DNA from 2 places in the Streptomyces sp. NPDC017448 genome. Region 2 is predicted to be linked to the other one. Evidence: riboswitches for the same ligand, from Rfam matches in the RefSeq annotation. Region 2 holds a riboswitch; the other holds the start of a gene.
What was found. A riboswitch is a leader RNA that binds a small molecule or an ion and turns the genes downstream of it on or off. The one in region 2 is predicted to bind S-adenosylmethionine.
Positions count from the first base shown of each region.

Region 1: it holds a riboswitch for S-adenosylmethionine, as region 2 does, so the genes downstream of both, thrC (threonine synthase) here and ACH4K1_RS09670 (aminotransferase class V-fold PLP-dependent enzyme) in region 2, are expected to answer to the same signal.

Region 1 covers NZ_JBIRLM010000001.1:35,162-50,927, forward strand. Annotated here, with positions in the region: gene ACH4K1_RS00085 (AfsR/SARP family transcriptional regulator) at 1-8, opposite strand, end outside; gene ACH4K1_RS00090 (hypothetical protein) at 477-836, opposite strand; gene ACH4K1_RS00095 (serine/threonine-protein kinase) at 1,208-3,403, shown strand; gene ACH4K1_RS00100 (GntR family transcriptional regulator) at 3,459-3,863, opposite strand; gene ACH4K1_RS00105 (ABC transporter permease) at 3,909-4,883, opposite strand; gene ACH4K1_RS00110 (ABC transporter ATP-binding protein) at 4,880-5,824, opposite strand; gene otsB (trehalose-phosphatase) at 5,973-6,824, shown strand; gene ACH4K1_RS00120 (trehalose-6-phosphate synthase) at 6,949-8,349, opposite strand; gene ACH4K1_RS00125 (glucosyl-3-phosphoglycerate synthase) at 8,481-9,431, opposite strand; SAM riboswitch class I at 9,585-9,712, shown strand; gene thrC (threonine synthase) at 9,732-11,033, shown strand; gene ACH4K1_RS00135 (MoaD/ThiS family protein) at 11,069-11,347, shown strand; gene ACH4K1_RS00140 (cold-shock protein) at 11,927-12,133, shown strand; gene groL (chaperonin GroEL) at 12,508-14,130, shown strand; gene ACH4K1_RS00150 (keywimysin-related RiPP) at 14,992-15,114, shown strand; gene ACH4K1_RS00155 (asparagine synthase-related protein) at 15,165-15,766, shown strand, end outside.
Region 2 covers NZ_JBIRLM010000004.1:146,042-161,807, forward strand. Annotated here, with positions in the region: gene ACH4K1_RS09655 (Rieske 2Fe-2S domain-containing protein) at 1-307, shown strand, start outside; gene ACH4K1_RS09660 (cytochrome bc complex cytochrome b subunit) at 304-1,953, shown strand; gene trpD (anthranilate phosphoribosyltransferase) at 2,077-3,141, shown strand; SAM riboswitch class IV at 3,233-3,350, shown strand; gene ACH4K1_RS09670 (aminotransferase class V-fold PLP-dependent enzyme) at 3,528-4,907, shown strand; gene ACH4K1_RS09675 (Lrp/AsnC family transcriptional regulator) at 4,986-5,267, opposite strand; gene ACH4K1_RS09680 (rhomboid family intramembrane serine protease) at 5,264-6,013, opposite strand; gene ACH4K1_RS09685 (hypothetical protein) at 6,207-6,449, shown strand; gene ACH4K1_RS09690 (NYN domain-containing protein) at 6,485-7,846, shown strand; gene ACH4K1_RS09695 (NlpC/P60 family protein) at 8,140-9,165, shown strand; gene ACH4K1_RS09700 (NlpC/P60 family protein) at 9,432-10,460, shown strand; gene ACH4K1_RS09705 (hypothetical protein) at 10,476-11,732, shown strand; gene ACH4K1_RS09710 (glycosyltransferase 87 family protein) at 11,708-12,952, opposite strand; gene ACH4K1_RS09715 (glycosyltransferase family 4 protein) at 13,056-14,198, shown strand; gene ACH4K1_RS09720 (AMP-dependent synthetase/ligase) at 14,274-15,766, opposite strand, start outside.

The DNA of each region.
Region 1 (15,766 bases), on a different contig from region 2:
TCCGTCATGCATCCCCCACGTCCCCCGCCGTACCGTGCTGTGCGGAGCCCTCGCGTCCGAGGAGCGCCGCCGGACACGATGCTCATAGTTCAATCGATCAACGATTGAAACACGAAGTCAACACAGAGAGGCCGTGTGTCTTCACGAAGGGTTCACATCGTCGCTTCCGTCACGGTTCGCCGCGGAGCGACCGGCCCTGGGGCGCCGCCCGCGGGCAGGCACGTCGTGCTGGCGCCCCGCCCTCGGACGGTGCGGTACCGCACCCTGCCGGAGCGCCCGTGGAGGAGTTCGCCGTCGACGGCTCGGAGAGGCCCGGCCGCGAACGGCCCCCGGCCTCCCCGCCCGGGAAGGCCCCGGGGGAGGTCCGGCGGCAGCGTCACGGGCGCGCTGAAGAGGGCCTTGCCGGGGGGCGGCCGGGGGATGGGCTCCTGGGGGCGGGGCTTCCCGGCGGGGCGGCGGGGTGGTGGGGTGGTGGGTCAGTGGTCGGAGTAGCTGAAGTCGCCCATGGTCCAGGCGCTGACGTCCTGGATCGCGACGCGGTACATCCCGCCGGTCTCGGGGATGCCGACGGTGCCCTGCAGGATGCGGGCCACGTGGAAGTGGAGGTGGGTGGGCGGGCCTTCTCCGGGTGTGGTGGTGGTGAAGACGGTGGAGAAGTCGCTCAGGTGGGCGGAGTCGGCCAGGACCTCCGAGACCCGCTGCCTCCACACGGCTTCGGGGGCCAGGCGGCCGGTGATGACGGCGCCCCCGGCGACCACGGTCAGAGGCATCTGGTTGCTGTGCCCTGACTCCACCAGGGCGGCAACGTCGACAAGCAGTGCGTCAGGCTTCGACATGGAGCCGATTGTATTCGCCGGTCCTCGGCCGCCCGGAGGCAGCGCCCGTACGCCCCGGCGCGGTACCCGTACCGGGACGGACGGGCGGCAGGTGCTGCCGGCCGATCGACCGGAACGGGCACCGCGGGCTCCGTGGTCCGCGCCCCGCGTGACCGCCCCGGGACCGGGAGCCCCATGATCTCCCGGAGCGCGATGCTCCTATCCTGGGCGGGCGCGCGGCTCCGGTCGAGCGTGAACTACCGCAGGGGTCACGGCCATCGGGGGAACTGTTCAGGATGAATGGCGGCACGGGCGAAGGCGCGGGAACGGACGAAGGCGCGGGAGCGGGCGGCGGCGGGCGTACGGGCGCGGACAGCCGGCGGTACACGGCGATGGAGGGCATACGCCCGCTCGCGGCCGGCGACCCCGTGCGGATCGGGCCCTATCCGCTGCTCGGCCGGCTCGGCGCGGGCGGGATGGGCCGTGTGTATCTGGCCCGGTCGGCGGGCGGGCGCACCGTGGCCGTGAAAGTGGTGCACGAGGAGCACATCGCGAACGGGGAGTTCCGGGCCCGCTTCCGCCGGGAGATCCAGAGCGCCCGCCGGGTCGGGGGCCGCTGGACCGCCCCCGTGCTCGACGCCGACGCGGACGCCGAGCAGCCGTGGGTGGCCACCGGTTACGTACCCGGCCCCTCTCTGGAGCAGGCCGTCCGGGAGCACGGTCCGCTGCCCGCCGCGTCCGTGCAGGCGCTGGCCGAGGGGCTGTTGCGGGCCCTGCGGGGCATTCACGCCGCAGGGATCGTCCACCGGGATCTCAAACCCTCCAACGTTCTGCTCACCGTCGACGGTCCCCGCGTCATCGACTTCGGTATCGCCCGCGCGTTCCAGGTGTCCGTCGAGTCCCTGCTGACCGGTACCGGCATGGTCATCGGCTCGCCCGGCTTCATGGCGCCCGAGCAGATCCTGGGCGAGGCGACCGGTCCCGCGGCGGACGTCTTCTCCCTCGGCTGTGTGCTGATGTACGCGGCGGCCGGGCAGCTGCCGTTCGGGGCCGGCGCGAGCAACCAGCATTCCGTGATGTTCCAGATCGTTCAGTCCTCGCCGGATCTGACCGCCGTGGCGGACGCTCACCTGCGCGCGCTGATCGAACGCTGCCTGACCAAGAGTGCCGCCGAACGGCCAAGTGTGGAAGCCCTGTTGGAGGAGCTTGCGGCCTCGAAGTCCGAGGCCGCCCCGCATGGCGCCTGGTTGCCGCCCGTGCTGCTGGCCCGGTTGGCGCGTCAGTCGGCCCTGTTGCTCGACGCGGAGGTTCCGGGGCAGGGGGGAGAGCCGGGGAGTTCGGGGGGCTCGAAGGGCGCGGTCGGGGTGGACTCGCCGGAGGACCGGGGCACGGCCGTACCCGTACTCGTACCTGTACGTGAGGGGGAGGGGGCACGCGAGGGGGAGGGTGTTCTCGAGGCCGCAGACGTATCCGGGGCCGAGGGGCCCGACCGCGCGCCCGCTGCCTCCGCGCCGGAACCCCTTGCTCCCGCGCCTGAAGCCGCTGATCCCGCTGCTTCCGCCCCGGTTCCCGCCCCCGGCCCGGTCCCGACCGCCGCTTCCGCCCCGGTCCCGGCCTCCGGCCCGGTCCCCGTGCCCGCTGCCGCCCCCGCTCACCGTGACCTCGGGACGGTCGATCTGCGCCCGGCTCCGGTGGAGGCCGTCGAACCGGCCGCGAAGCCCGTCCCGGCCGCCGCTGAGCCGCCTTCCGCCTCCCACGGGGGCCGGTCGCGTCGCCGCCGGGTCTGGATCGTCGCGGCCGTCGTCGTCGCCGTGCTGGCCGCCGGTGGGACCACGGCGTTCCTCAACCGCGACCCCGGAGGCCCCGGGGACGCCCGGGGCGGGGAGGCCGCGACGCCACCCGGTTCCGCTGGCGCTTCCTCCGGCCCCGCGGCCTCGCCCTCCGAGAAGGGCGACGACAAGGACGGGGCGAAGGACGGCGGGAAGGACGACCCGAAGGACGAGGGCGCGGAGAAGGGGGACGAGGGAGAGAAGGGGGAGAAGGGGGAGGGAAGCGCCGGGGAGGGTGACGACGCCGGCGGCGGCGGCTCCGTGCCCGGCGGCGGTGGGTCCGGCGAGGGCGGGTCCGCGGACGCCGCAGGCGCCGGCGGAGACGGGGGCGGGCAGGGCGGCGCCGGGTCGTCGGCGTCGAGCGGGTCCGGAGACGGCGCGAAGCCGCCCGCGTCGGACCCCGGCCCCGCCCCGGACGGCCGGGTGCCGCAGCAGTTCGTCGGTACCTGGTCCATCGCGTCCCAGTACGACGTCCTCCAGCCCCACACCGTGGTCATCCGGCGGGTGTCGCCCGGCCGGTCGGCGGTGACCCTCGTCTCCGACGTACAGGGCTCGGGGCACTGCGAGTACACGGCGAAGCTCAGCTCCGTGGCGTCCGGCGGGACGCGGATCAACGTCGGCGCCGGCGTGGTGGACACGGCCCGGTCCACCGGTATGTGCCGGGACACCGATCCTTCGTCCTTCACCCTGGCCGGCTCCGGCATCCTGCACGACGTCGGCCCCGCCCACGGCAGCGGCTACCGCTACAACCGCGCCTGACCGGCGCCGGTGGGCCCGGCGCCGGTCAGGCGCGGTCGCAGGGGTCCGGCGCCGGTCAGTCCGGCGCCTCGCCCGGGTACGCGCTCGCGAACACCGCGTGGAACAGGGCCCTGACGTCCTGCCCGGTGAGGCCCTCGGCACGGGCCTGGCCCATCCAGTCGGCCAGCGCGGACCGCAGGGGGGAGTCGGGGCCGGACTGGGGCTGGGCGAGGGTGCGGGTGATGAACGTTCCGGCGCCCTGCCGTACTTCGGCGAGTCCCATACGTTCCAACTCGCGGTACGCCTTGAGCGTCGTGTTCGGGTTGACCTTGGTGGTCGCGGCGACCTGGGCCGCGGTGGGCAGCCGGTCGCCCTCCTCCAGCGCCCCCATGCGCAGAGCCTGTTCGACCTGCCGGACGATCTGGAGGTAGGTCGACACCCCACTGCGCCGGTCGATGCGGAACACGACCACGGACTTCACCTTCCGCTCGATTGCCGACACTTTACGTAGGACAGGGGGCCGGACCTACAGCGGGCGGCGCGAGGCCCACCAGAGGGTGAACGCCGTGAGCAGGGCCGTCCCGGCGAGCAGGAGGCCCGTGGCGGTCCACTGCATGGCGCCCATCTGGCTGTAGTCGAGGTACTCGATCACGTCGTTGACGATGCCGTGCTTCTCGATGCACGCGTTCTGCGCCTTCTCGGTCGTCTCGGCGCAGATGCCCCAGTTGTACAGAGTCCCGTCCGCACTGCCGACCCAGCGGTCGACCTCGTACGCGTCGGCGAAGCGTTCCGGAAGTTCGGTGTCCTTCGGGTACGTGAACATCTGCGAGGAGCCGAGCCGCAACCGGATCTCGTCCCAGACGAACAGGGTGGTGACCGACGTGAAGAGGAACGCGCCCACCATGGCCGGGAGCACCCGGCGGACCAAGACGCCGATGGTGATGCCCGCGGCGGTGAGGAAGAGGAGGAACGCGGGCAGGACGGGCCCGGTGTTGTCGAAGATCACGCCGTCGGTCCACCCGCTGAGGAAGATCGAGCGGTACGGCTTCCACCACCAGGTGAACAGCGCCGAGAGCACCACGCCGGAGACCAGCGCGAGGGTGTAGGCCAGGCCCAGCTTGGCGATCAGCCACTGGCGGCGGGAGACCGACTGGGTGGTGACGAGCTGCGCGGTGCCGCTCTCCTGGTCGCCCGCGATCAGCGGGGCGCCGATGAAGACGGCGAGGATCAGCGGCAGGCCGTTGATGATGTTGGTGATGTACTCGTAGCCGCGGTGGTTCTCCATCGGCTGCCCGGCGTCCTTCTCCGGCCAGCCCTTCGCGTCGAGGAACTGGACCAGTTCGTTGCGCTCGTACACGATCCAGATCGCGGTCAGCAGGGTCAGGCCGAGGACGCAGGTCAGGGCGATCCGGTGCTGGCGGACGACGAGCCAGAGCAGCCCGCGCAGCAGGCGGCGGTCCGAACCGGTCGCGGTGGGCTTCTCGGTGAGGGTGGCGCTCATGCGGCCTGGATCCCTTCGGCGTCGACGCGGGCGCCCTGGGTGTAGAGCGAGGGTGCGTCCGGGGAGCGGAGGTGGGCGAGGAGGACTTCCTCCAGCGAGGGCTCGGCGGTCTCCCAGTCGGCCGGGAGCGGTCCCCGCGGCCGGATCATCGCCTGGAACTGCCGCCCCTGGAGGCGGGTTTCGACGACCGTGTGGTGGCCCAGCTCGGGAGGGAGCGAGCCGTCGTGGCTCACCCCCGTGACCAGGGTGTGGGCCGGGACCAGCGCGTCGGCGTCACCGGCCATGCGGATGCGGCCCTCGGCGACGACCAGCAGGTAGTCGCACATGTCCTCCAGCTCGGTCAGCATGTGCGAGGACATCACCACCGTGGTGCCGCGCTCGACGGCCTCCGCCATCAGGAGGGTGCTCATCTCGTCGCGGGCCAGCGGGTCGAGGTCCGCCATCGGCTCGTCCAGGAGCAGCAGGTCGGGCCGTTTGCCGAAGGCGAGGGCGAAGGCGAGGCGGGTGCGCTGGCCACCGGAGAGCGTGCCGACCCGCGCGTTCTGCGGAACGTTGCCCGCGCGGACGATGCGGTGCGCGGCGGCGGCGTCCCACTCGGGGTTCAACTCCGCGCCCATCCGGAGGGTCTCGGCCACGGTGAACCGCTTGAACAGCGGCTTGTCCTGCCCCAGGAACGCGATCTTCGGCAGGACGGCGGGGTCGTCGACCGGTACGCCGAAGACCCGCAGGCCGCCGGTGGTCGGCTGTACCTGCCGGGTCGCCAGCCCGAGCAGGGTGCTCTTGCCGGCCCCGTTCGGGCCGACCAGACCGCAGATGCGGCCGGCCGGAATCCGGAAGGAGCAGTCGCGCAGCGCCCAGCCGCGTCGGTAGCGCTTGCCCAGGCCCCGGGCTTCGAGTGCCCAGCTGCCGGGCGCCGCGTTGGGGGTGCTCGTGTCTGCCACGCGCCTCACCTCGATTCCATGAGTCAATTAATGGAATCATGGAGTTGTGAGGGAGCGGGTGTCAAGCTCGGTCGCCCCGGCGCAGGCGTCCGCACGGGCCGGCGGCGTACGTATGCGCTCTCCGACGCCGAGGGATTAGGCTCGCCCCATGGGCAGTCACCCGGAAAACCTGCCGACCCCGACCACTCCGGCCGGCCGCGAGGGGCTCGACGCCGTGCTCGCCCGGCCCGACCGCGCGGTCGTCGCCCTCGACTTCGACGGCACGCTCGCCGACATCGTCGCCGACCCCGAGCAGGCGCGCGCCCACCCCGGCACCGTCGAGGCGCTCGCCGCCCTCGCGCCGAAGGTCGCGGCCGTCGCCGTGATCACCGGCCGCCCGGCGGACGTGGCGGTGCGGTACGGCGGTTTCGCGGGCGTCCCCGGCCTGGAGCACCTGGTCGTGCTCGGCCACTACGGCGCCGAGCGCTGGGACGCCGTGACCGGAACGGTCGACGCCCCCGCCCCGCACCCGGGCGTCACCGCGGTCCGAGCCGAACTTCCCGGCCTCCTCGACAAGCTCGGCGTGGGGGACGGCGCCTGGATCGAGGAGAAGGGGCAGGCCGTCGCGGTCCACACCCGGCGCGCCGAGGACCCGCAGGCGGCCTTCGATACGCTGGCCGGCCCCCTCGGCGAGCTGGCCGCGCAGCACGGTCTGATCATCGAACCCGGCCGCCTGGTCCTGGAGTTGCGGCCGCCCGGCATGGACAAGGGCGTGGCCCTGGCCCGGTTCGTCGCCGAGCTGGACGCGGAGTCCGTGATCTACGCGGGCGACGACCTCGGGGACCTCGCCGCCTTCGCCGCCGTGGAGAAGCTGCGGACCGAGGGCCCGGACGGCGTCCCCGGCCTCCTGGTGTGCAGCGGCAGCGCCGAGGTGCCCGAACTGGCCGAACGCGCGGACCTGTCGGTCCCCGGCCCGGCGGCGGTGGTGGCCTTCCTGGCGGCGTTGGCGGAACGGCTGTAGTTCCCGGCCGCGCCGCGCCGCAGTGCGGAGCCGGGCCGCGCGGCCCGGCTCCCGGCGCACGTCCGGCGGCGCCCCACCGGCGCCTGCGGCCTGCGCAGGCCGTGCGGCCCTCCGGCCGCTCCCCTCACTCCTGGCGCAGCGCCTCCAGCTGGTCCAGGAACCACTGCTGCGGCGGCAGCGCCGTCGCCGCCCCGGCCAGCCGCTCCGTGCGGGCGGACCGTTGGTCGCCGGGCATCGTCAGCGCCTCGTGCAGGGCCTCCGCCGTGCCCGTCACGTCGTACGGGTTCACCGTGATCGCGTCCTCGCCCAGCTCCTCGTACGCCCCCGCCTCCCGTGACAGCACCAGCGCACAGCCCTGGTCCGAGACGACCGGGACCTCCTTGGCGACCAGGTTCATGCCGTCGCGGATCGGGTTGACCAGGGCCACGTCCGCCAGCCGGTACGCGGCCAGCGAGCGGGCGAAGTCGTCCTTGACGTGGAGGACGACGGGGGTCCAGCCCTCGGTGCCGTACTGGCCGTTGATCTCCGTCGCCAGCGACTGCACGGCCGCCGTGTAGTCCCGGTAGACGGCGAGGTCCTGGCGGGAGGGGTAGGCGAAGGCGATGTGCACGACGCGCTCGCGCCACTCCGGATGGGACTCCAGCAGGGTCCGGTAGGCGTGCAGGCCGCGCACGATGTTCTTGGACAGCTCGGTGCGGTCCACCCGGACGATGGTCTTCCGCCCCTCGCCCACCTGCTCCCGCAGCGCGGCCATCCGCTCGTCCACGTCCGGCTCGTGCGCACGCCGGCGCAGGAAGTCCGCGTCGGCCCCGAGGCCGTGCACCCCGACCCGGGTCCGGCCCGTCCCGCCGAGGATCTCGGTGCAGCAGGCGATGAACGCGTCCGCCCAGCGGCGGGTCAGGAAGGCGGCCCGGTCCGCGCCGAGGATGCCGCGCAGCAGCTGTTCGGCGATGTCGTCGGGCAGCAGCCGGAAGTAGTCCACGGGCGCCCACGGGGTGTGCGAGAAGTGGCCGATCCTCAGGTCCGGGCGCAGCTCGCGCAGCATTCCGGGGACCAGGGCCAGGTGGTAGTCCTGGACGAGGACCGAGGCCCCCGGCTCCGCCTCCTCGGCCAGCGCCCGCGCGAACGCCCGGTTGTACGTCTCGTACGCGGCCCACTGCCGGCGGAACTCCGCGTCGAAGACCGGTTCGACCGGCGTCTGGTAGAGCATGTGGTGGACGAACCACAGCACCGAGTTCGCGATGCCGTTGTAGGCGGCGGCGTGCACCTCGGCGTCGATGTCCAGCATCCGGACGCCCGGCTCCCCGACCCCGCGGCGGACCGCCTCGCGGTCGCCCTCGCCGAGGGCCGCGCAGACCCACACCTTGTCGTCGACGGCGCTCAGCCCGGAGACGAGGCCGCCCCCGCCGCGTTTGGCGTCGAGCTCCCCGCCCTCACCGAGCGTGTACGAGACGGGGCCGCGGTTGGACGCGACGAGGACCTGGGAAGCGGTGGAACCGGGGGAAGGCGTGTGCTCGGAGACCATGTACCGGAACCTAGCCCGTGAGCCCGGCCCCCAAACGCCCCGACGCTCCACCCGGCCACCGCCCCACACGGCCGCGGCGCTCCATCCGCCCACCGCCTCACACGGCCGCGGCGCTCCGGGCGCTCACCGCCTCACGCCGCCCACCGCTCCGCGTACTCCGCGATCTCCCGCATCGGCGGCCGCTCCTCGGTGTCCACCGGATGCGTACGGGGGACGAAGCCGCCCTCGCCGCGCTCGAACTGGGTCAGCGACGGCCGCACCAGATGGCCGCGGGAGAGCCTGAGCTGCGCCGTGCGGTAGATCGCCGCCGCCATCCGGCCCAGCGCCCGCCCGTCCTGGTGGCGGTGGACGCGTACGCCGACGTCGACCTGGCCCAGCGCGTCCAGCCCCACCGTGTGCAGCGCGTCCACCAGCAGCCCCAGCTCCACCCCGTAACCGACCGGGAACGGCAGCCGCTCCAGCAGGGAGCGCCGCACCGCGTACTCGCCGCCCAGCGGCTGCACGAACCCGGCCAGCCGGGGCCAGTGCAGATTGAGCAGCGGGCGTGCCACCAGTTCGGTGACCCGGCCGCCCTGGCCCGCCTCGTCGCCGAGCGGGCGGTCGTACATCGCCTTGACGAACTGCACGTCGGGGTCGGTCAGCAGCGGCCCGACCGTCCCCGAGACGAAGTCCGCCGAGAAGTCCCGGAGGTCCGCGTCCACGAAGCAGACGATCTCGCCGCTGGTCACCAGGAGTGACCGCCACAGGACCTCGCCCTTGCCGGGCACCGCCGGAATCCGGGGCAGGATCGCGTCCCGGTGGACCACCCGCGCGCCCGCCGCCCGCGCCACGGACGCGGTGGCGTCGGTGGAGCCGGAGTCGATCACCAGGAGTTCGTCGACGAGCCGGACCTCCTCCATCAGCTCCCGCCGGATCGTCGCCACGATCGCGCCGACCGTGGCCTCCTCGTTCAACGCGGGCAGCACCACGCTCACGGTCGTACGCCGCGGGTCGGCGGCCCGCGCCTCGGTGAGCCGGTTCAGCGGGCGGTCGCCGGACGACCAGGAACGCCTGGTCAGCCAGCGTTCCACCTCTTCGAGCACGGTCGGCACTCCCTGTGTGTGATCCATCTCGCGGTTCGGACGACTATCTCGCCGGTCCGGTGCTTCGGTTACAGTCTTGAGCAACGCGCGGAGCCATCGCATGTCGGGGTCGGAGCGCGCATAAACGCCTGGATCGAAGATCCAGTGCCACAGAGCTCATCCAGAGGGACTGAGGGAACGGCCCGTTGAAGTCCCGGCAACCCTCCTGCCGACCGCGAGGTCACGGTGGGGAAGGTGCCAATTCCGTCTTGCGGCGAAATGCGTCGCGAGGAAGATGAGGAGAAAGGGACCTCCGCCATCATGGCTGTTCAGACCGTTGCAGGCACCACCACTTCTTCCGCCCCGGCCGTCGATCTCGGTCCCGCCGCGGCGCTCTCCTGCCGCGAGTGCGGCGAGCGGTTCGAGCTCGGCCCCCTCTTCGCCTGCGCCTCCTGTTTCGGGCCGCTGGAAGTGGCGTACGACCTGCCCACCGCCTCCCCCGAGGAGCTGCGCAAGCGCATCGAGGCCGGCCCGGACAACATCTGGCGGTACGCCCCGCTGCTCCCCGTCCCCGCCGACGTGGCGGAGAAGCCCAACATCAACCCGGGCTTCACCAAGCTCGTCAAGGCCGACAACCTCGCCCGCGAGCTGGGCGTCACCGGCGGCCTGTACGTGAAGGACGACTCCGGCAACCCGACGCACTCCTTCAAGGACCGCGTCGTCGCGATCGCCGTCGAGGCCGCCCGCGCCTTCGGCTTCACCACCCTCTCCTGCTCCTCCACGGGCAACCTGGCCGGAGCCGTCGGCGCCGCCGCCGCCCGCGCCGGCCTGCGCTCCTGCGTCTTCATCCCGCACGACCTGGAGCAGGGCAAGGTCGTCATGGCCGCGGTGTACGGCGGTGAGCTGGTCGGCATCGAGGGCACCTACGACGACGTCAACCGCTTCTGCTCCGAGCTCATCGGCGACCCGCTCGGCGAGGGCTGGGGCTTCGTCAACGTCAACCTCCGCCCGTACTACGGCGAGGGCTCCAAGACGCTGGCGTACGAGATCTGCGAACAGCTCGGCTGGAAGCTGCCCGACCAGATCGTCATCCCGATCGCGTCCGGCTCCCAGCTCACCAAGATCGACAAGGGGTTCCAGGAGCTGATCAAGCTCGGCCTCGTCGAGGACAGGCCGTACAAGATCTTCGGCGCCCAGGCCGAGGGCTGCTCCCCGGTCTCCGCCGCCTTCAAGGCCGGCCACGACGTCGTACGGCCCCAGAAGCCGAACACCATCGCCAAGTCGCTGGCCATCGGCAACCCGGCGGACGGCCCGTACGTCCTGGACATCGCCCGCCGCACCGGCGGCGCGGTCGAGGACGTCACCGACGAGCAGGTCGTCGACGCGATCAAGCTGCTGGCCCGCACCGAGGGCATCTTCGGCGAGACGGCGGGCGGGGTGACCGTCGGCGTGACGAAGAAGCTGGTCGAGGCCGGCGTGATCGACCCGGCGCTCACCACCGTCGTCCTGAACACCGGCGACGGCCTCAAGACGCTCGACGCGGTCGCCCCCACCTCGCAGGCCACGGCGACCATCAAGCCGAGCCTGGACGCGTTCCGCGCCGCGGGCCTCGCCTCCGCCTGACCATCCCGACCGCAGCACCGAGAAAGGCGTCCGTCATGAGCGTCAAGGTCCGCATCCCCACCATCCTCCGCACCTACACGGGCGGCCAGGCCGAGGTCACGGCGGAGGGAGCGAAGCTCTCCGAGGTCATCGAGTCCCTGGAGAAGGACCACCCGGGCATCGCGGCCCGCGTCCTGGACGACCAGGGCAAGCTGCGCCGCTTCGTCAACGTGTACGTCAACGACGACGACGTGCGCTTCGAGGGCGGCCTGGACGCGGCCACCCCGGACGGCGCGGGCGTCTCGATCATCCCCGCGGTCGCCGGCGGCTGCTGAACCGTCCCGGGCGGGCCGATCCGGGCCGAGCCGCCTCGGGCCGGGCCGGTCCGATCCGGGCTGAGCCGGCCCGGCCCGAGCCCCGTGGGGCTGCCGAGCCCCATGGGGCTGCCGGGCTCCGCGGGACCGTCGAGCCCTGCGGGACCGTCGGGCCCCGTGCGGCCATGGTGCTTTCGTGTGACCTCAGTTGCCCCCTCCGCTCCAGAAGCGGAGGGGGCAATTCTGCATGGTTGAGCGCGGTACAGTTGGGGAAGCCCCGTTCGCTGCTCGTGCCGCCCGCATATGAGAATGCGCCCGGCCCCGATAAGAAGCAGCCAAAGTACGTGAACCTCTTGCGGTTTAAGTGCCCTTTGTCTGGCCCGACTTGCCCGTAAATCTCAGGAAACCCGCATATTCGCGTGTTCAAGCGCGCCCAGATTTCTCGTCCGATTGACCTGTTGCAGAGGGCAGTTGGACGGATACATTCGGCCGCGGTCGACGCGCTGCGGCGCCGCGCACCCTCTCCTGTCGGAGGGTGAGTCGCGACCCGGGCCCGCGAAGTGCGGTCCCGTGCAAGGGCCAGTAATAGGGGAGTTAGGCATGGCTCAGGGCACCGTCAAGTGGTTCAACGCGGAGAAGGGGTACGGCTTCATCGCGGTCGACGGTGGTGCGGATGTTTTCGTCCACTACAGCGCGATCCAGATGGACGGGTACCGCACCCTCGAAGAGGGTCAGCGAGTTGAATTCGAGATCTCGCAGGGCCAGAAGGGGCCCCAGGCCGACATGGTCAAGCTCGCCGTCGGCTGAGCTCGGCACGGTCGTCCGACGACACCACTCACGCACGTAGGGCCCGACCCCGGGAATGCTCCAGCCGGGGATCGGGCCCTACGCGCGTCCGGGGGCGGCGGAGCCCCCCCGGGGGCCGTACGGCCGACGGCCCCCTGTCGCGCCCCCGCGGCCCCGGACCGCCTGGCGGGTACTCGCCCGAGGCGCTTGCACTCTCGGGGGTCGAGTGCTAATCATTGGCGTTAGCACTCTCCAGGTGAGAGTGACAGAATTTTGGACCGGGCCGGTGAGGTCCGCAGGTGCGGTGGGGCAAGGAACCACCACACGGCAGGCCGTCCGTCGCGGGCGCCTCTCGGTCCGGAGCAATCCACCCCTGTCCGGGAGGACCACTTCACATGGCCAAGATCATCGCGTTCGACGAGGAGGCACGGCGCGGTCTCGAGCGCGGGATGAACCAGCTCGCCGACGCCGTCAAGGTCACCCTCGGCCCCAAGGGCCGTAACGTCGTCCTCGAGAAGAAGTGGGGCGCGCCCACGATCACCAACGATGGTGTTTCCATCGCCAAGGAGATCGAGCTCGAGGACCCGTACGAGAAGATCGGTGCGGAGCTGGTCAAGGAGGTCGCCAAGAAGACGGACGACGTCGCCGGCGACGGTACGACCACCGCCACCGTTCTCGCCCAGGCTCTCGTCCGCGAGGGTCTGCGCAACGTTGCCGCCGGCGCCAACCCGATGGCCCTCAAGCGCGGCATCGAGAAGGCCGTCGAGGCCGTCTCCGCCGCTCTGCTGGAGCAGGCCAAGGACGTGGAGACCAAGGAGCAGATCGCCTCCACCGCCTCCATCTCCGCCGCCGACACCGAGATCGGCGCCAAGATCGCCGAGGCGATGGACAAGGTCGGCAAGGAAGGCGTCATCACCGTCGAGGAGTCCCAGACCTTCGGTCTGGAGCTGGAGCTCACCGAGGGTATGCGCTTCGACAAGGGCTACATCTCGGCGTACTTCGCCACCGACATGGAGCGTATGGAGGCGTCGCTCGACGACCCGTACATCCTGATCGTCAACTCGAAGATCGGCAGCGTCAAGGACCTGATCCCGCTGCTGGAGAAGGTCATGCAGTCGGGCAAGCCCCTGCTGATCATCGCCGAGGACGTCGAGGGCGAGGCGCTCTCCACCCTGGTCGTCAACAAGATCAAGGGCACCTTCAAGTCCGTCGCCGTCAAGGCTCCGGGCTTCGGCGACCGCCGCAAGGCCATGCTCGCGGACATCGCCATCCTCACCGGCGGCACCGTGATCTCCGAGGAGGTCGGTCTCAAGCTGGAGAACGCCGGCCTGGACCTGCTCGGCCGCGCCCGCAAGGTCGTCATCACCAAGGACGAGACGACGATCGTCGACGGCGCCGGTGACAGCGACCAGGTTCAGGGTCGCGTCAACCAGATCCGTGCCGAGATCGAGAACTCCGACTCGGACTACGACCGCGAGAAGCTCCAGGAGCGCCTCGCGAAGCTGGCCGGCGGCGTGGCCGTCATCAAGGCCGGCGCCGCCACCGAGGTGGAGCTCAAGGAGCGCAAGCACCGCATCGAGGACGCGGTGCGCAACGCCAAGGCCGCCGTCGAGGAGGGCATCGTCGCCGGTGGTGGCGTGGCTCTGCTCCAGGCCTCGGCCGTCTTCGAGAAGCTCGACCTCACGGGCGACGAGGCGACCGGCGCCAACGCCGTGAAGCTCGCGCTGGAGGCCCCGCTCAAGCAGATCGCCGTCAACGGTGGTCTCGAGGGCGGCGTCGTCGTGGAGAAGGTCCGCAACCTCCCGATCGGCCACGGCCTGAACGCCGCGACCGGTGAGTACGTCGACATGATCGCCGAGGGCATCCTCGACCCGGCGAAGGTCACGCGTTCCGCCCTGCAGAACGCCGCGTCCATCGCCGCGCTGTTCCTCACCACCGAGGCCGTCATCGCCGACAAGCCCGAGAAGGCCGGCGCGGCCGCTCCGGGCGGCATGCCGGGCGGTGACATGGACTTCTGATCGGCCTGCCGATCGCGAAGTTCCGCGTACGTCCCTCAGGGGCGGTACCTCCTTCACGGAGGTGCCGCCCCTGAGGCGTCTGCGGGGCCGGCAAGCCGGGAGCGGGGGCGGGCACGGGTGTGGCGCGGCTGTGGGGGTGGCTGCGGCTGGGGAGTGGCTGCGGCTGCGGGGGGCAGGAGGAGGTGGTCCGTCCGGGGTTCCGCCCGTGGTCCGGAGAGGGCTCGGCCGTGGTTCCGCCCGTGGTCCGGAGAGGCCCGCCCGGGGTCCGGAGGGGCTCGGCCTCGGGTGCGGAGGGGGCTCGGCCTCGGGTCCGGAGGGGTTCGGCCCGGGAACGCCGGGCCGCTCGGTAGTCGGACGGTCGCTGTGGGCGTTCGGCGTGGCCGAATGATGTCTTGCCGCGATCTTCGCGGTACGGCAGCACGGGCCGGTGCGGTTTCGCCGAAGTCGGTGGCGTGCCCGTCGCGCGTGGGGTAATGCGGGCCCGGAGGCGGGCAGGAAGCCCCGGGGGCGGTTCTGCGGGTATGCGGGTAGCGCCTCCCTCTCCCGGCAGCTCACCGACCGATCCGGCGGCCCCGGCCCCTTATTGGTCCACTCCACTTCAGTGGTGCGCGCCCTCGGTGTGCGACTGCACATGCTGACCGGACGGTTGTGCGCCCCGGGCCGGAATCTCGGCCTCCGCCCTTTGCCGCTCACGCTATCCGGCCAAATTCACGCGGTGAGTCGGAACCATGCGTACCGGTTCCGCAGAGGGACATGATGGCTCTGGTGTTCACATGGTGAACACCAGTCGCATGGATAACGCCAGTTATGCAGACGCATATGGGGCATAGCTGTACTCCGTCACCTGGAAGGGGAGATCTCGTGAAGCAGCAGAAGAAGGCTTACGTGAAGCCGTCGCTGTTCAAGCAGGGCGACTTCTCGAAGAAGACCGCCGGTTACTTCTACGGCTCGTACAAGGAGTACTGGGTCCGCCGCATCATCTGATCCGGACCCCGGATTCCTGTGCGAGGTACGAGAACTTCCGGAAGGTGAACATGCCCGGCCATCTGCGTGACTACTTCGTCGTTCTGCCGGACAGCGCGGCGGGCGCGGCGGTGGCCGGGCGGCTTCCCGTACAGGAGCCGGCCGGGCGGTTCGCCGCCCCTGACCCGGCCGGGCGGGCCGCGACGGGGGGCGACGTCCTGACCGTAGCCCACCCGTCCGGCCGGCCCTGGGTCGTCGCCCGTCCGGCGTTCCGCAGGGTGAGCCACCTCCGCCGGGGCGACGACGCCCTCGTGCTCATCGGCCCCGACCGCGTTCCCGAGGCCGTGCTCTCCGGCCTTCTGGAGGGCGCCCGGGACCGGACCGCCCTGGAGCGCCGTCTCGCCCGGCTGCCCGGCCTCCACCACGTGATCGCCCGGCTCTCCGGGCAGACCTGGATCAGAGGCACCGCCTCCGGGCTGCGCCGCGTCTATCACGCCCGGCACCCCCAGGCCGGAACCATCGCCTCCGACCGCCCCGCCGTCCTCGCCCGGCTGATCGACGCCCCCCTGGACGACGGTGCGCTGGCCCTGCGCATGCTCGACTTCCTGCCGCACCCCCTGAGCCGCCGTGTCGTGTGGCGCGGGGTGCACGAGACCGGCGCCGGGTACGGTCT
Region 2 (15,766 bases):
CCGCATCGAGCCGGACGACATCAAGGACAAGCGCCAGCGGGACTGGGCCCACGAGGGCATCGTCGCGTTCTCCAAGGTCTGCACCCACGTCGGCTGCCCGATCAGCCTGTACGAGCAGCAGACGCACCACGTGCTCTGCCCGTGCCACCAGTCCACCTTCGACCTTTCCGACGGCGCTCGCGTCATCTTCGGTCCCGCCGGCCACCCCCTTCCGCAGCTGCGGATCGGAGTCAACAGCGAGGGCAACCTCGAGGCGCTCGGCGACTTCGACGAGCCCGTCGGTGCTGCCTTCTGGGAGCGCGGATGAGTACTGCGACGACAAACCCCTCCGCCGCCGAACCGGCGAGCGGGCGCAAGGCCCCGGCGGGCGAGCGGGTCGCCGACTGGGCTGACGGCCGGCTGGGCATCTACGGCCTGGCCAAGGCCAACATGCGCAAGATCTTCCCGGACCACTGGTCCTTCATGCTCGGTGAGGTCGCGCTCTACAGCTTCATCATCATCATCCTCACGGGTGTGTACCTGACGCTGTTCTTCCAGCCGAGCATGGGCGAGATCGTCTACCACGGTCCGTACGAGCCCATGCAGGGCATCCGGATGTCCGAGGCGTACGCCTCGACGCTGAAGATCAGCTTCGAGGTCCGCGGCGGTCTGCTCGTGCGGCAGATCCACCACTGGGCCGCGCTGATCTTCCTGGCCGCCATGTTCGTGCACATGATGCGCGTCTTCTTCACGGGCGCCTTCCGCAAGCCGCGCGAGATCAACTGGCTGTTCGGCTTCCTGCTGTTCGTGCTCGGCATGTTCACCGGGTTCACCGGCTACTCCCTCCCGGACGACCTGCTCTCCGGTACGGGTGTCCGCTTCACCCAGGGCGCGATCCTGTCCGTGCCGATCGTCGGCACGTACATCTCGATGTTCCTGTTCGGCGGCGAGTTCCCCGGCCACGACTTCGTGGCCCGGTTCTACTCGATCCACATCCTGCTGCTGCCGGGCATCATGCTGGGCCTGCTGGTGGCCCACCTGATCCTGGTCTTCTACCACAAGCACACGCAGTTCGCGGGCCCCGGCCGGACCAACAAGAACGTCGTCGGCATGCCGCTGCTGCCCGTGTACATGGCGAAGGCCGGAGGGTTCTTCTTCCTCGTCTTCGGCATCATCGCCGCCATCTCGGCGATCGCCACGATCAACCCGATCTGGGCCATCGGCCCCTACCGGGTCGACCAGGTCTCCACCGGCGCCCAGCCCGACTGGTACATGGGCTTCGCCGAGGGGCTGGTCCGTGTGATGCCGGGCTGGGAGATCAACCTGTGGGGCCACACGCTCGTCCTGGGCGTGTTCATCCCGCTGGTCGCCTTCGGCCTGGTGCTCGGCGTCATCGCGCTCTACCCGTTCATCGAGTCCTGGGTCACCGGCGACAAGCGCGAGCACCACATCCTGGACCGCCCGCGCAACGCCCCGACGCGCACCGCGTTCGGCGCCGCATGGATCACGGCGTACTTCGTCGGCCTCATCGGCGGCGGCAACGACCTGTGGGCCACGCACTTCCACCTGTCGATCAACGCCATCACCTGGTTCGTCCGGATCTTCTTCTTCCTCGGACCGGTCATCGTGTTCATCGTCACCAAGCGGATCTGCCTCGGCCTCCAGCGCCGCGACCGGGAGAAGGTGCTGCACGGACGCGAGTCCGGCATCATCAAGCGCCTGCCGCACGGTGAGTTCGTCGAGGTCCACGAGCCGCTCAGCCCCGCGCAGCTGCACACGCTCACGGCGCACGAGCAGTACCGGCCGCTCGACCTCGGCCCGGCGGTCGACGAGAACGGCGTCAAGCGCAAGATCTCCCCGGTGCAGAAGCTGCGCGCCAAGCTCAGCAAGGGGTACTACGGCGAGGGGAACCAGATCCCCAAGGCGACCCCCGAGGAGTACAAGGAGATCAGCGAGGGCCACGGCCACCACTGATCACCTGAACTGATCGCCACCGTGAGAGCCCCGTCCATTCGATGGACGGGGCTCTTCGCGGTCCCCGGCGCTGGATAGGGTGGAGCCGATTCCTCTGACCGGCTGTGGACCCTGGAGCGGACCATGAACGTGGTGACCCCGAGCGGCGGCGACGGCGTGGCGGCCCCCTCCTGGCCCGGCCTTCTGAACCCGCTCCTGCGCGGCGAGGACCTCAGCTCCGAGGAGACCGCCTGGGCCATGGACCGCATCATGAGCGGCGAGGCCACCGACGCGCAGATCGCCGGATTCGCCGTGGCGCTGCGGGCCAAGGGCGAGACCGTCGAGGAGGTCACCGGACTGGTCCGCGCGATGTACGCCCACGCCAACACCATCGAGGTGCCGGGCCGCACGGTCGACATCGTCGGCACCGGCGGCGACCTCGCCAGGACGGTCAACATCTCGACCATGTCCGCGATCGTCATCGCCGGCACCGGCGCCAGGGTCGTCAAGCACGGCAACCGGGCCGCCTCCTCCGCCAGCGGCTCCTCCGACGTGCTGGAGAAGCTCGGCGTCAACCTGGAGCTGACCCCGCGGCGGGTCGTCGAGGTCGCCGAAGAGGCGGGCATCACCTTCTGCTTCGCCGTGAAGTTCCACCCCGCCCTGCGGTACGCCGCCAAGGCCCGCAAGGAGCTCGGCGCGCAGACCACGTTCAACATCCTGGGCCCCCTCACCAACCCGGCCCAGGTCCGCGCCCAGGCGGTCGGCGTGGCCGACGCCCGGATGGCGCCCATCGTCGCGGGCGTCCTGGCCGAGCGGGGCAACTCCGCCCTGGTCTTCCGCGGCGACGACGGCCTCGACGAGCTGACCACCACCGCCACCTCCCGGGTCTGGGTGGTGCGGGACGGCGCCGTCCGCGAAGAGGCGTTCGACCCGCGGGACGTCGGGCTGCCGATCGTCCCCGTCGAGGCGCTGCGCGGTGCGGACGCCTCGTACAACGCCGACGTGGCCCGCCGCCTGCTGGACGGCGAGGGCGGCGCGGTGAGGGAGGCGGTCCTGCTCAACTCGGCGGCGGCCCTGGTCGCCCTGGACCCGGGCGCCGGGACGCTGGTCGAACAGCTCGCGGCCAAGATCGCGGTGGCCGCCCACTCCATCGACTCCGGCGCGGCCAAGCGGGCCCTGGAGCGCTGGGTGGCGGCCAGCAACGCCTGACACCGCCGGGAGGGCCTCCGGCGCACGGGGCGCGGTCCGGTATCCGGACCGCGCCTTGCGCCTGTGCGCAGGTATGGCAAGATGCTGCGCAGGTCATGAGTGACAGCGACTACGGCCCCGGCCCGCTGTCCGGCAACCCTCCGTCCGTGGCGGGGTGCCCCGGGTGAAGACCAGGCCGTAGGCAGCGAGGTCTGCGGCAAGCGCGGGCCCCTCGGCATCCAGCGGATGCCAGCCCCCGGGGTCCTGGTCCCTAGGGAGCCTTCTGTGAGCAAGCGAATGCGCTAGGGCTCGTCGCCCTTCTTCCGCGCACCCTTTTCCTTTCCCCTCCTTGCGCTGCCGCGTACCGCCGGCGCGGGGATTTCGCCTGCCTGTTACGGGAGTTCGCCATGTCTGTCCCCACCGCTGCCCTCGACCCGTCGGTTTGTGCCCCGCTGCCCGTTCTGGGGCGAGACGTCACTGTTCCGCTCGTCACCGGCGGTGAGGTCGCCTACGCCGCGCTCGACTACGCCGCCAGCGCGCCGGCCCTCCAGCGGGTCTGGGACGACGTCGCCGCGTACGCCCCGTACTACGGCAGCGTCCACCGCGGCGCCGGCTACCTCTCGCAGCTCTCCACCGACCTCTTCGAGGGCAGCCGCCGCACGGTCGCGGAGTTCCTCGGCTGCCGCGCGGACGACCAGGTGGTCTTCACGCGCTCCACCACCGACTCCCTCAACCTGCTGGCCGCCGCCCTCCCCGCCGACTGCCAGGTCTTCGTGTACGAGACCGAGCACCACGCCTCCCTGCTGCCCTGGCGCGACGCCCGGGTCACCTACCTCAACGCGCCCCGCACCCCGGCCCAGGCCGTCGAGACCCTGGAGCGCGCCCTCGCCGACCGCGACCCCTACGGCCCCGCCCTCGTCTGCGTCACCGGCGCGTCCAACGTGACCGGCGAGCTGTGGCCGGTGAAGGAACTGGCCGCCGCCGCCCACGCGCACGGCGCCCGCATCGTCCTGGACGCCGCCCAGCTGGCCCCGCACCACCCCGTGGACATCGCCGAACTGGACGCCGACTGGGTCGCGTTCTCCGGCCACAAGCTCTACGCGCCCTTCGGCTCGGGCGTCCTGGCCGGCCGCGCCGACTGGCTCCAGGCGGCCGAGCCCTACCTCGCCGGCGGCGGCGCGTCCCGCAAGGTCGCCCGCCGCGCCGACGGCGGCGTGGACGTCGACTGGCACACCACCGCCGCCCGCCACGAGGCCGGTTCGCCCAACGTCATCGGCGTCCACGCCATCGCCTCCGCCTGCAAGGCCCTGACCGAGGCGGGCTTCGACCACCTGGTCGCCCGGGAGCAGGAGCTGGTGGCCCGGGTCCGTCAGGGGCTGGCCGAAGTGCCCGAGGTGCGGGTGCTCTCGCTGTTCGGCGACGACGCGCCGCGGGTCGGCGTCATCTCCTTCGTGGTGCGCGGCTGGAACAGCTCGCACTTCGCCGCCGCCCTCTCCGCGGAGTACGGCATCGGCGTCCGCGACGGCCTCTTCTGCGCCCACCCGCTGGTGCGCACCCTGCTCGGCAGCGACCCGCAGGACCCGGGGGAGTGCGGCGCGCCCGAGGCCGAGCCGGGCGAGAGGTCGCTGAACGCGATCCGGGTCAGCTTCGGGGCCGGTACGCCCGACGAGCACATCGACCGCTTCCTGCGCGCGGTCTCCGAGCTGGTCCGCGACGGCGCCCGCTGGAACTACCGCACCGAGGACGGCCGCTGCGTCCCGGACCGCGGCGAGGCCGCACAGCTCTGAGGAGGGGGCCGTACGAGAACGCCTCGGCCGGGGACGGGCGCGCGGCCCGTCCCCGGCCGAGAGGCCGGCGTCGGGCGCCTACGCGTCGAGGCCGATGGCGAAGGCGGCCTCCAGGTCGTGCTGGGAGTAGGTACGGAAGGCCACATGGGTGTCGGTGCCCTCGACGCCCGGGATCTTGCTGATCCGGCCGGGGATGACGTCGGCGAGGTCGTCGTGCCGGGCGACGCGGACCATGGCGATCAGGTCGTAGGTGCCGGTGACGGAGAAGACCTCGCTGACGCTGTCCAGCGCGGCGATGGCCTCGGCGATCTCCGGAATCCGGTCCACGCTGGTCTTGATGAGCACGATCGCGGTGATCACGGCTGGCTGTCTCCCTCGGTGGCTGGAACCTTCACTCTAGCCCTCCGCCCATGGAGCCCCCAGGCGTACAGGAACCCGACCGCGAACCCCGCCACATGCGCCAGGTACGCCACCCCCGGCCCGCTGCCCGCGCTCTGCGCCGCCGCCCACTGGAGGGCGAACCAGAAGACCAGCACGATCCAGGCGGGGAAGCGCAGCGGCAGGAAGAAGAGGAACGGGAACAGGCTGGTCACCCGGGCCCTGGGGAAGAGGTACAGGAACGCGCCGAGCACCGCGGAGATCGCCCCCGACGCCCCGACCAGCGTCTGCTCGGAGTCGGCGTGCGCCGCCGCGTAGCAGACCAGCGCCGCATAGCCGCAGCCCACGTAGAACAGGGCGAACCGCACCCTGCCCATGCGCTCCTCGGTCATCGCGCCGAACACGTACAGGAACAGCAGGTTCCCCAGCAGGTGCAGCCAGCTGCCGTGCACGAACAGCGCGGTGAACGGCGTGATCAGCGCGTGCGCCGACCCCTCCCACAGCTCGGCGGGGATCACCCCCCACCGCTCGAAGTACGCGGCCTGCGCGGCGAGCAGCGCGTCCTCACCCCCGCGGGCGGCGCCGCCGAACCCGGAGAGCGGGCTGATCAGGAAGACCACCCCGCAGACGCCGATCAGCCCGTGGGCGACCGGGGCGCCGCCCGACGTCACCGCCTCCCGGATCCGCCCGGCCGTGGTCCGCCGCCCGGCCTGCCGCCACTCGATCATGTGCCGAGCATGGCCTACCCGTGCGGACCGTGTGGGTGCGCCTCGCCGTGCCGGGGCCCGTACGCGAGGCCGTAGGGTTGCGCCAGGACTTCCGCAGTTCGACGGCGCACCGCGAGATCCTTGACGTAGACAGGTGGAGACGCGGCGGCGCGCCCGGCGCGGACTCCTGGAGACGACGAAAGAGGACGCAACGATGACGACGGTTCCCCTGCCGACCGACGGGACCCGCTGGCGCTGCACCCTGTGCGGCAATCTCACGCGCTTCGACGTGACCCGTTCCTCCAAGGTCGTGGAGTACGTGCACCTCGACCTGGCCGGTGAGCCGAGTGTCGAGGAGCGGGAGGTGGTCAGTGAGACCATCGAGTCGGTCCGCTGCCGTTGGTGCAACGCGGTGGATCAGATCGAACTGGTGGACAAGCCGGGCGCCGCTTCCTGAGGAGCGGGCCCTTCACGTATATGGGGTGACGGACGGTGGATCAGCCGACCAGCGGCGCCGGGCCGGCCGATGAGGCCGGCGGCGGTGCGGAGGCGCTCGGCCGTCCGCTGCCCGAAGGAGTGCGGCGGCGGGTGATCGCGCTGGTCGCGGAGGCCTTCGGCGCCCTGACCGTCTCCGAACTGCCCGCCCAGCTGCGCCAGTACTCCCGGTTCACCCCGACCCGGCGGGCGAAGTTCGCGGGGAACGCGATGGCTGCCGCGCTGGAGGGCGACGCCGCCTTCCGGCAGCGGATCGGGGAGCGGCTCGGCCAGTCCCAGCCCGAGCTGGCCGCCTCTCTGGAAGCGGGTTCGCCGCCCGCCGCCGCCGACCCCCTCGACGTGGCGGCGGCCGCCTACGTGCTGCGCCCGGCCGGCTGGGTCAAGCTGGTCGAGGCCGCCGGCGAGGAGGTCCAGCGCGCCGACGCGGAACGGGCGGACGAGGAGACCCGGCGCGAGCTGGAGCACCTGCGCCAGGAGTTGGAGCGGGCCCGCGCCCACACCCGCGCCGAGACCGAACGGCTGCGCACCGAGCTGGAGGCGGCCCGCAAGGAGGCCGAGTCCCTGCACCGCAAGCTGCGCAGCGCCCAGAGCGAGGTCAAGCGCGGTGAGGCCGCCCTGCGCCGCAGCGTCGCCGAGACCGACGCCGTGCGGACCGAGTCGGCCGCCCAGCTCTCCGCCGTGGAGAGCGAGGCGCGGCGGCTCAAGGGGCGGTTGGGGGAGGCCGAGGCGGCGCTGGAGGCGAGCCGCCGGGCCGCTCGCGAGGGCCGCTCGGTGGAGGACATGCGGCTGCGGCTGCTCCTGGACACCGTGCTGGAGGCGGCGTCGGGGCTGCGGCGGGAGTTGGCGCTGCCCCCGGCGACGACCCACCCGGCCGACACCGTGGACGCGCTGGAGCCGGGCCGGATGTCGCCCAAGGACATCGCCGCCAGAGCCCTTTCGGAGACCGACCCGGCCCTGCTGGACCAACTGCTGGCGCTGCCGCAGGCCCACCTCATCGTGGACGGCTACAACGTCACCAAGACCGGCTATCCCCAGATGCCGCTGGAGAAGCAGCGGTTGCGGCTGCTGGGCGGGCTCTCGGTGCTCGCCGCGCAGACCGGCGCCGAGATGACCTGTGTCTTCGACGGGGCCGAACTGGCCGCCCCGGTACTGCTCGCCCCGCCGCGCGGCGTGCGGGTGCTGTTCAGCAAGCCCGGCGTCACGGCGGACGAGGTGATCCGTCAACTCGCCCGTGCCGAACCGCCGGGGCGGCCCGTGGTGGTCGTCTCCACCGACCGGGAGGTGGCGGACGGCGTGGCGAAGGCCGGGGCGCGGCCGGTCGCGTCCGTCCTGCTCCTCAAGCGCCTTTCGCGCGTCTGAAGTTATTTGGGTGGCATGTGTGACATGCCGGTTTTCTGGGAACGTACCGTCAAGTCGCCACTACACGCGGTGGGGTGAGAGTAAAGAAGTGCCGCGTGTGACGAGAAAAATGCTGTGAGGATTTGAACTGATCACAAGATGGTCACTAGGGTCAGGCCTCGAACCTTCGCACGGTTGACCACCCATCGGGGGTGGCGGCGAAGGAACCGCCGAGTCCGTCATGTGCACGGAGCCGGGGATTCTTTCCCCCACAAGCCCGGTAGGCGGCTCAGAGGAAGAAGGAGCTCGCCTCCGTGGCGTCCCACCGTCGTCCCAAGCAGCCGAGCCGCACCCGCGTGACCGTGCTCACCGCGACTGCCGCCGCGGCCGTGGCCCTGTCCTCCCAGGCCGCCCACGCCGACCCGAAGCCCAGCAAGAGCGAGGTCAAGGCGAAGGTCGACAAGCTCTACCACGAGGCCGAGGCCGCCACCGAGAAGTACAACGGCGCCAAGGAGCAGCAGGACAACCTGAAGAAGGAAGTCGACGCGCTCCAGGACAAGGTCGCCCGCGGCCAGGCCGAGCTGAACACGCTGCGCACCGAACTCGGTTCGATCGCCACCGCGCAGTACCGCTCCGGCGGCATCGACCCCTCCGTGGCCCTCTTCCTCGCCTCGGACCCGGACAGCTTCCTCGACCAGGCCTCCGCGCTCGACCAGTTGACGGTCAAGCAGACGGAGTCGCTGCAGAAGATCCAGGCCAAGCAGCGCACCCTCGCCCAGCAGCGCCAGGAAGCGCAGGACAAGCTCGGCGACCTCGCCGACGTCCGCAAGGCGCTCGGCGAGAACAAGAAGAAGTACCAGGGCAAGCTGGCCGACGCCCGGCAGCTCCTCAACACGCTCACCGTGGCCGAGCAGAACAAGATGAAGCAGGAGGAGCAGCGCGCCAGCCGCGACGCCGGCGAGCGGGTCGCGCTCGGCAACGAGGCCCCCGCCTCCAACCGCGGCGCCGCCGCCCTGGCCGCCGCCGCCACCCAGATCGGCAAGGCGTACGTCTCCGGGGCCACCGGCCCCAACTCCTACGACTGCTCCGGGCTGACCCAGTGGGCCTTCGCCCAGGTGAACGTCCACATCAGCCGGACCACGTTCACCCAGCACAACGACGGCACGAAGATCGGCCGCAGCCAGCTCCGCCCCGGCGACCTGGTGTTCTTCAACAACCTGGCGCACGTCGGCTTCTACGCCGGCAACAACCAGATCCTGCACGCCCCGAAGCCGGGCGCCTTCGTCCGCTACGAGTCGATGGACTACATGGGCACCTTCCAGTTCGGCGTCCGCATCTGACACCGGAGCGCACCCGGGAAACCCGTGACGGCACGCCCGAACGAGGGAATCCCCGAGCGCCGCACTGACACCCCCGCCCCGCCGGAGACCGAGGTCACCGGCGGGGCGGCCGTGTGAGGCCGTCCTTCCGCCCCCGGCGCGGTCCTTGGCCGCCGCGTGACCGGCCGATTACTGTCTGGCTGCTGCGCAGCTCCCGGACTCCGTCCGCCCGCCCGGGCGGCAGGGGCTGCGCACCACCGCGTCAGCGGAAGGGAGTGCGGCTACCTGTGGTGTCCCATCGCCGTTGCACACAGTCCGGCTTCACGAGAGGCGTCCGGACCACGGTCATCTCGGCGGCCGCCGCCACCGCGGCGGCGACGCTGACCGCGGCGCCGGCCGACGCCGACCCGAAGGAGACCCGGCAGAGCGCGAAGGCCGCCGTCGACCGCCTCTACGAGGAGGCCGAGCGGGCCACCGAGCGGTTCAACGCGGCCGGGGAGCGCGTGGAGCGGCTGCGCGGTGAGGCGGACCGCGCCCTGGACGCCACGGTCCGGGGCCAGGAACGCGTCAACCGGATGCGCGACCAGCTCGGCGCGATGGCGGGCGCCCAGTACCGCACCGGCTCCCTCGACCCCTCCCTGGTGCTGCTGCTCTCCGGCGACCCGGACAGCTATCTGGAGCGGGCCGCCGCCCTCGACCGGGCCGGGGCCCGCCAGGCGATCACCCTGGACAAGCTGCGGCGCGCCCAGCGCACGATGGCGCAGACCCGGGCGGAGGCCACCCGCGCCCTGGCCGGCCTGGAGCGCAACCGGGCCGCCGTCGCCCGCCACAAGCGCGCCGTGGAGGCCAAGCTCCGCGAGGCCCGCCGGCTGCTCGACTCGCTGCCGCCCGAGGAACGCGCCTCCTTCGACCGGGCCTCGCGCTCCGGACGTGAGGGGCTGCCCGACCCCGCCGGCCTCGGCCCCGCCTCCGGCCGTGCGATGTCCGCCGTCGCCGCCGTCCACCAGGCGCTCGGCAGACCCTACGTCTGGGGCGCCAACGGCCCCTCCGGGTTCGACTGCTCCGGTCTGATGCAGTGGGCCTACGCCCAGGCCGGGGTGAGCCTGCCCCGCACCTCCCAGGCCCAGCGCTACGCCGGCCGCATGGTGCCGCTCTCCCAGGCGCAACCCGGCGACCTGGTCGCCTACCGGGCCGACGCCAGCCACATCGGCATGTACGTCGGCAACGGCCAGGTCGTCCACGCCCCCTATCCGGGCGCCGCGGTCCGCTACGACCCGGTCGGCATGATGCCCGTCTCCTCGGTCACCCGGATCTGACCGTACGATCGGCGGGTGGCCGTACGAGGACGTGACGCACGCGGGGGAGACGCCCGGAGGCGGCGGCGCGCGGCGGGCCCGCTGCTGGCCGCGCTCCTGGCCGCGTCCGCCTGCAGCTCCCCCGACGGCCGGGACGCCTCTCTCACCACGGGGGCCCTCGACGCCACCCTGGAGCGCCGGGCCGCCGCCGTCCTCGCCCACGACCGGGCCGGCTACCTCGCCGCCCTCGCCCCGGAGGCCGCCGGGCTGCGGGCCGCCCAGCGCACCGAGCTGGACCGGCTCTCCGACGTCCCCCTGAAGTCCTGGACGTACGAGGTCAAGGGCATCACCCGGCAGGACGGGCAGCGGGCCGCCGCCGAGGTGGAGCTGCGCTACCGGATCGCCGGCTACGACACCGCCCCGGTGGCCACCCGCCGCGTCCTGGAGCTGACGCGCGACGGCGACCGCTGGTACATCACCGCCGACCGGCCCGCCGAGGGAGCCTCCGGGCAGCTGTGGCAGCAGGGGGACGTGGAGGTCGTCGAGGGGGCCCGCAGCATCGTCCTGGGCGTCGGCCGGAGCGGTGAGGAGCTGCGGCAGATCGCCGACACCGTGGACCTCGCCGTCCCCGCCGTCTCGGACGCCTGGCCGCGCCCCTGGGCCCGCCGGGTGGTGGTCCTGGTCCCCGAGTCCGTGGAGGCCATGGCGGAGCTGCTGGGCTCGCCGGAGACCGCCTACCGGGGCATCGCCGCCGTCACCACCGGCGAGGTCGGCGGCACCGGCCGGCGCCCCGCCATCGCGGACCGGGTGATCGTCAACCCGCAGGCGTACGCCACCCTCGGCAGCTTCGGGCAGCGGATCGTCCTGACCCATGAGACGACCCATGTCGCCACCCGGACCAGCACCTCGACGGCCACCCCCGTCTGGCTCTCCGAGGGCTTCGCGGACTGGGCCGCCTACCGCCACGAGGACCGGACCGCCGACACGATCGCCCCCGAGCTGGCCGAGGCCGTCCGCGACGGCCGGACCCCCGCCGCGCTCCCCGCCGACCGGGACTTCGGCTTCGACGGCGATCCGGCGAAGCTGGCCGGGGCCTACGAGGGCGGCTGGCTGGCCTGCGAGCTGATCGCGGAGCGGTGGGGCAAGGAGAAGCTGATCGCCTTCTACGAGACCGTCGGCGCGCACGAGGGCCGCGAGGGAGCGGTGGAGCAGGGGCTGACGTCGGTGCTCGCCACCACCCTCGAACAGTTCACCGCCGACTGGCGCGACTACCTCGCCGCCCGGCTCGGCTGACCCCCGGGCGCCGCGGACGCCCCGGTACGCGGCCTCCCCGGCACCGTCGAGCGCCACAGCCGCCGCCCCGCGACCAGCGAGGCCGCCACCAGCAGCCCGTTGCGTACGACGAGGAGCGCCACGCCCCACGCGTCGCTCGCCACCACATGGCCGAAGCCGAGCGGGAACTCCAGCAGCGTCACCCCCGCCGACACCACCACCAGGACGGCCGGAAGCGTCATCGCCGCCCCCCGGAACACCAGGCACACCGCGGCGAGTCCGACCAGCCACACCACGTACTGCGGGCTGATGACCCGGCTGGTGACCGTGAACAGCAGCACCGCCGTGAACGCCGCCTCGGCCGGGGTGTGCACCGCGAAGACCCGCGCCCGCCACCGCCACAGCAGCAGCCAGCCCAGCGCCAGGGCCGCGAGCCCCAGCGCCAGCGTCGACACCAGCTCCACGTGCGGGCCGAGGAACTCCATCGAGCCGTACCGCAGTTCCACCCGCCCCTCCCAGCCGAAGTGCCGCGCCACGTGGAAGACCAGCGCCCCCAGCGACTCGACCTCGGTGCCCCGCTCCCGCTGGAAGGCGAGGAACGCGAACGCCCCCGGCATCCACAGCGCGAACGCCGCCGAGAGCCCCGCCGCGCCCAGCGCCGCCGACGTCCAGGCCGCCCGCGTCGGCCGCCCTTTGCGCACTCCGGCCAGCAGCAGCGCCGGCCACCCCTTCAGCAGCGCCCCGAACGCCGCCAGCGCCCCCAGCGCCCGGGGCCTGCCCACCCCGGCCAGGAGCGCCGCCACCGCGACCGCCGTCACCAGCAGGTCGTAGCGGGCGTAGACCGTGGGCCCCAGCAGCGGCACCCCCGCCACCCACACCCAGGCGCCCGCCGCCCGCCTGCCCGGCCGCCGCCCCGCGTACAGCAGCAGGCCCAGCACCAGCGCGTCGCAGACCAGCACCACCACGAAGAACGCGGTCGCGTACTCCCAGAACGGCAGCAGGGCGGGGGAGAGGATCGCCAGGGCCGCGCCGGGCGGGTACTGCCAGGTGACGTCGTCCAGGGGGTACGTGCCGCTCAGCAGGGTCCCGTACCAGCCCCGGTAGATCACCGAGACGTCCACCGTGACGTCCGGGCCGGCCACCGTGACCACCTTGAACACGCAGGCCAGCAGCCAGGCCCGGGTCAGCGCCCAGACCGCGTACGGCCACGGTCCCGCGCCGGTGGGTGGTCGTCCCGTCATCGCCGCACCTGTCGTCGCCCGTATCCGGTCCCCCGGCCGCTCATGATGCCGCCGGGAGACCGCGGGAGCGGTGAAGCGCGGCCGTTCGGTACTGTCGGCGGCGATGGACAAGACCTTGATCGTGACCAACGACTTCCCGCCCCGCCCCGGCGGCATCCAGGCGTTCCTGCACAACATGGCGCTGCGCCTGGACCCCGACCGCGTCGTCGTCTACGCCTCCACCTGGAAACGCGGCGAGGAGGGCGCGGCGGCCACCGCCGCCTTCGACGCCGAGCAGCCGTTCACCGTGGTCCGCGACCGCACGACGATGCTGCTGCCGACCCCGCGCGTCACCCGCCGGGCCGCCGCCCTGCTGCGCGAACACGGCTGCACCTCCGTCTGGTTCGGCGCGGCGGCCCCGCTCGGCCTGATGGCCCCGGCGCTGCGCCGCGCGGGCGCCCGCCGCCTGGTGGCCACCACCCACGGGCACGAGGCGGGCTGGGCGCAGCTGCCCGCCTCCCGGCGCCTGCTGCGCAGGATCGGGGAGGGCACGGACACGATCACCTATCTGGGGGAGTACACCCGCTCCCGGATCGCCGCCGCCCTCACTCCGGACGCGGCCGGCCGGATGGTCCAACTGCCGCCCGGCGTCGACGAGAAGACCTTCCATCCGGATTCCGGCGGTGACCGGGTCCGGGCCCGCCTCGGCCTCTCGGACCGCCCGGTCGTCGTCTGCGTCTCCCGGCTGGTGCCGCGCAAGGGCCAGGACACGCTGATCCTGGCCATGCCCGCGATCCTCGCGCAGGTCCCGGACGCGGTGCTCCTGATCGTCGGCGGCGGGCCGTACGCCGGGCAGCTGAAGCGGCTCGCGGTGGAGACCGGCGTGCAGGACGCGGTCCGCTTCACCGGGCCGGTGCCCTGGGCGGAGCTGCCCGCCCACTACGGGGCCGGGGACGTCTTCGCGATGCCCTGCCGGACCCGGCGCGGCGGCCTCGACGTGGAGGGGCTCGGCATCGTCTACCTGGAGGCGTCCGCGACCGGGCTGCCCGTGGTGGCCGGCGACTCGGGCGGCGCCCCGGACGCGGTGCTCGACGGCGAGACGGGGTGGGTGGTGCGCGGCGGCAGCGCCGAGGAGGCCGCCGACCGGATCGTCACACTGCTCGGCGACCCGGAGCTGCGGCAGCGGATGGGGGAGCGCGGCCGGGCCTGGGTCGAGGAGAAGTGGCGCTGGGACCTGCTGGCGGAGAAGCTCACCGCCCTGCTCTGACGGTACGCACGCCGAAGGGGCCCGCACCCGGTCGTCAGGTGCGGGCCCCTTCGGCGTACGTAGACGGGAGGCCGCTCAGCCGCGGTAGATCGACTCCACCTCGTCCGCGAAGTCCTTCGCCACGACGTTCCGCTTCAGCTTCAGCGACGGCGTTATGTGGCCCGCCTCCTCGGTGAACTGGGTCGGCAGGATACGGAACTTGCGCACCGACTCGGCCTTGGAGACCGCCGCGTTCCCGTCGTCCACCGCGCGCTGCACCTCGGCCAGCAGCTCCGCGTCCTCGCGCAGCGACAGGGCCGTCGAGCCGGCCGGTTTGCCGTGCTCCTCGGCCCAGCGGCCGAGGAACTCCTCGTCTAGCGTGACCAGCGCGCCGACGAACGGGCGGCCGTCGCCGACCACCATGCACTCCGCGACCAGGGCGTGCGCCCGGATGCGGTCCTCGATCACCGCAGGGGCGACGTTCTTGCCGCCCGCCGTCACGATGATCTCCTTCTTGCGGCCGGTGATCGCGAGGTAGCCGTCCTCGTCGAGCGTGCCGATGTCCCCGGTGTGGAACCACCCGTCGGCCAGCGCCTCGGCGGAGGCCGCCTCGTTGTTCCAGTACCCGGTGAACAGGTGCTCGCCGTGGAGCAGGACCTCGCCGTCGTCCGCGATCCGCACCACCGAACCGGGCAGCGGCTGGCCGACCGTGCCGATCTTCGGCCGGTCCCACGGGTTGAACGCGGTGGCCGCGCACGACTCGGTCAGGCCGTAGCCCTCCAGGACGGTGAAGCCGATGCCCCGGTAGAAGTGGCCGAGCCGCTCGCCCAGCGGGGCGCCGCCGGAGATCGCGTACTCGCCGCGCCCGCCGAGGACGGCGCGCAGCTTGCCGAAGACCAGCTTGTCGAAGAGCTTGTGCTTGAGCCTCAGCCCCAGGGCCGGGCCCTGCGGGGTGCTCAGCGCCCGGCTGTAGGCGATCGCCGTGTCGGCGGCCCGGTCGAAGATCTTGCCCTTGCCGTCCGCCTGCGCCTTGGCGCGGGCCGCGTTGTAGACCTTCTCGAAGACCCGCGGCACCCCCAGCACCAGCGTCGGCCGGAAGGCGGCCAGCTCGTCGGTGAGGTTCTTGATGTCGGGGACGCAGCCGAGCTTGATCGGCGCCATCACCGACGCCACCTCGACCAGCCGGCCGAAGACGTGCGCGGCGGGCAGGAACAGCAGCACCGAGCACTCGCCCGTGCGGAAGAGGGGCTTCAGCCGCTCCACCACGTTGCCGCACTCCGCGAAGAAGCTGCGGTGGGTGAGGACACAGCCCTTGGGGCGGCCCGTGGTGCCCGAGGTGTAGACGATCGTCGCCGGATCGTCCGCCTTGGCGCTGCGCATCCGCAGGTCGCTGGTCTCCTCGGAGACCTCGGCCCCCGCCCTGCCCAGCGCCTCCACCGCGCCGTCGTCGATCTGCCACACATGCGCGAGATCCGGCAGCGCCTCCCGTACGGAGGCCACCGCGGCGGCGTGCGCGTCGCTCTCCACGAACACCGCCACCGCCCCGGAGTCGCCGAGGATCCACTGCACCTGCTCGGCGGAGCTGGTCT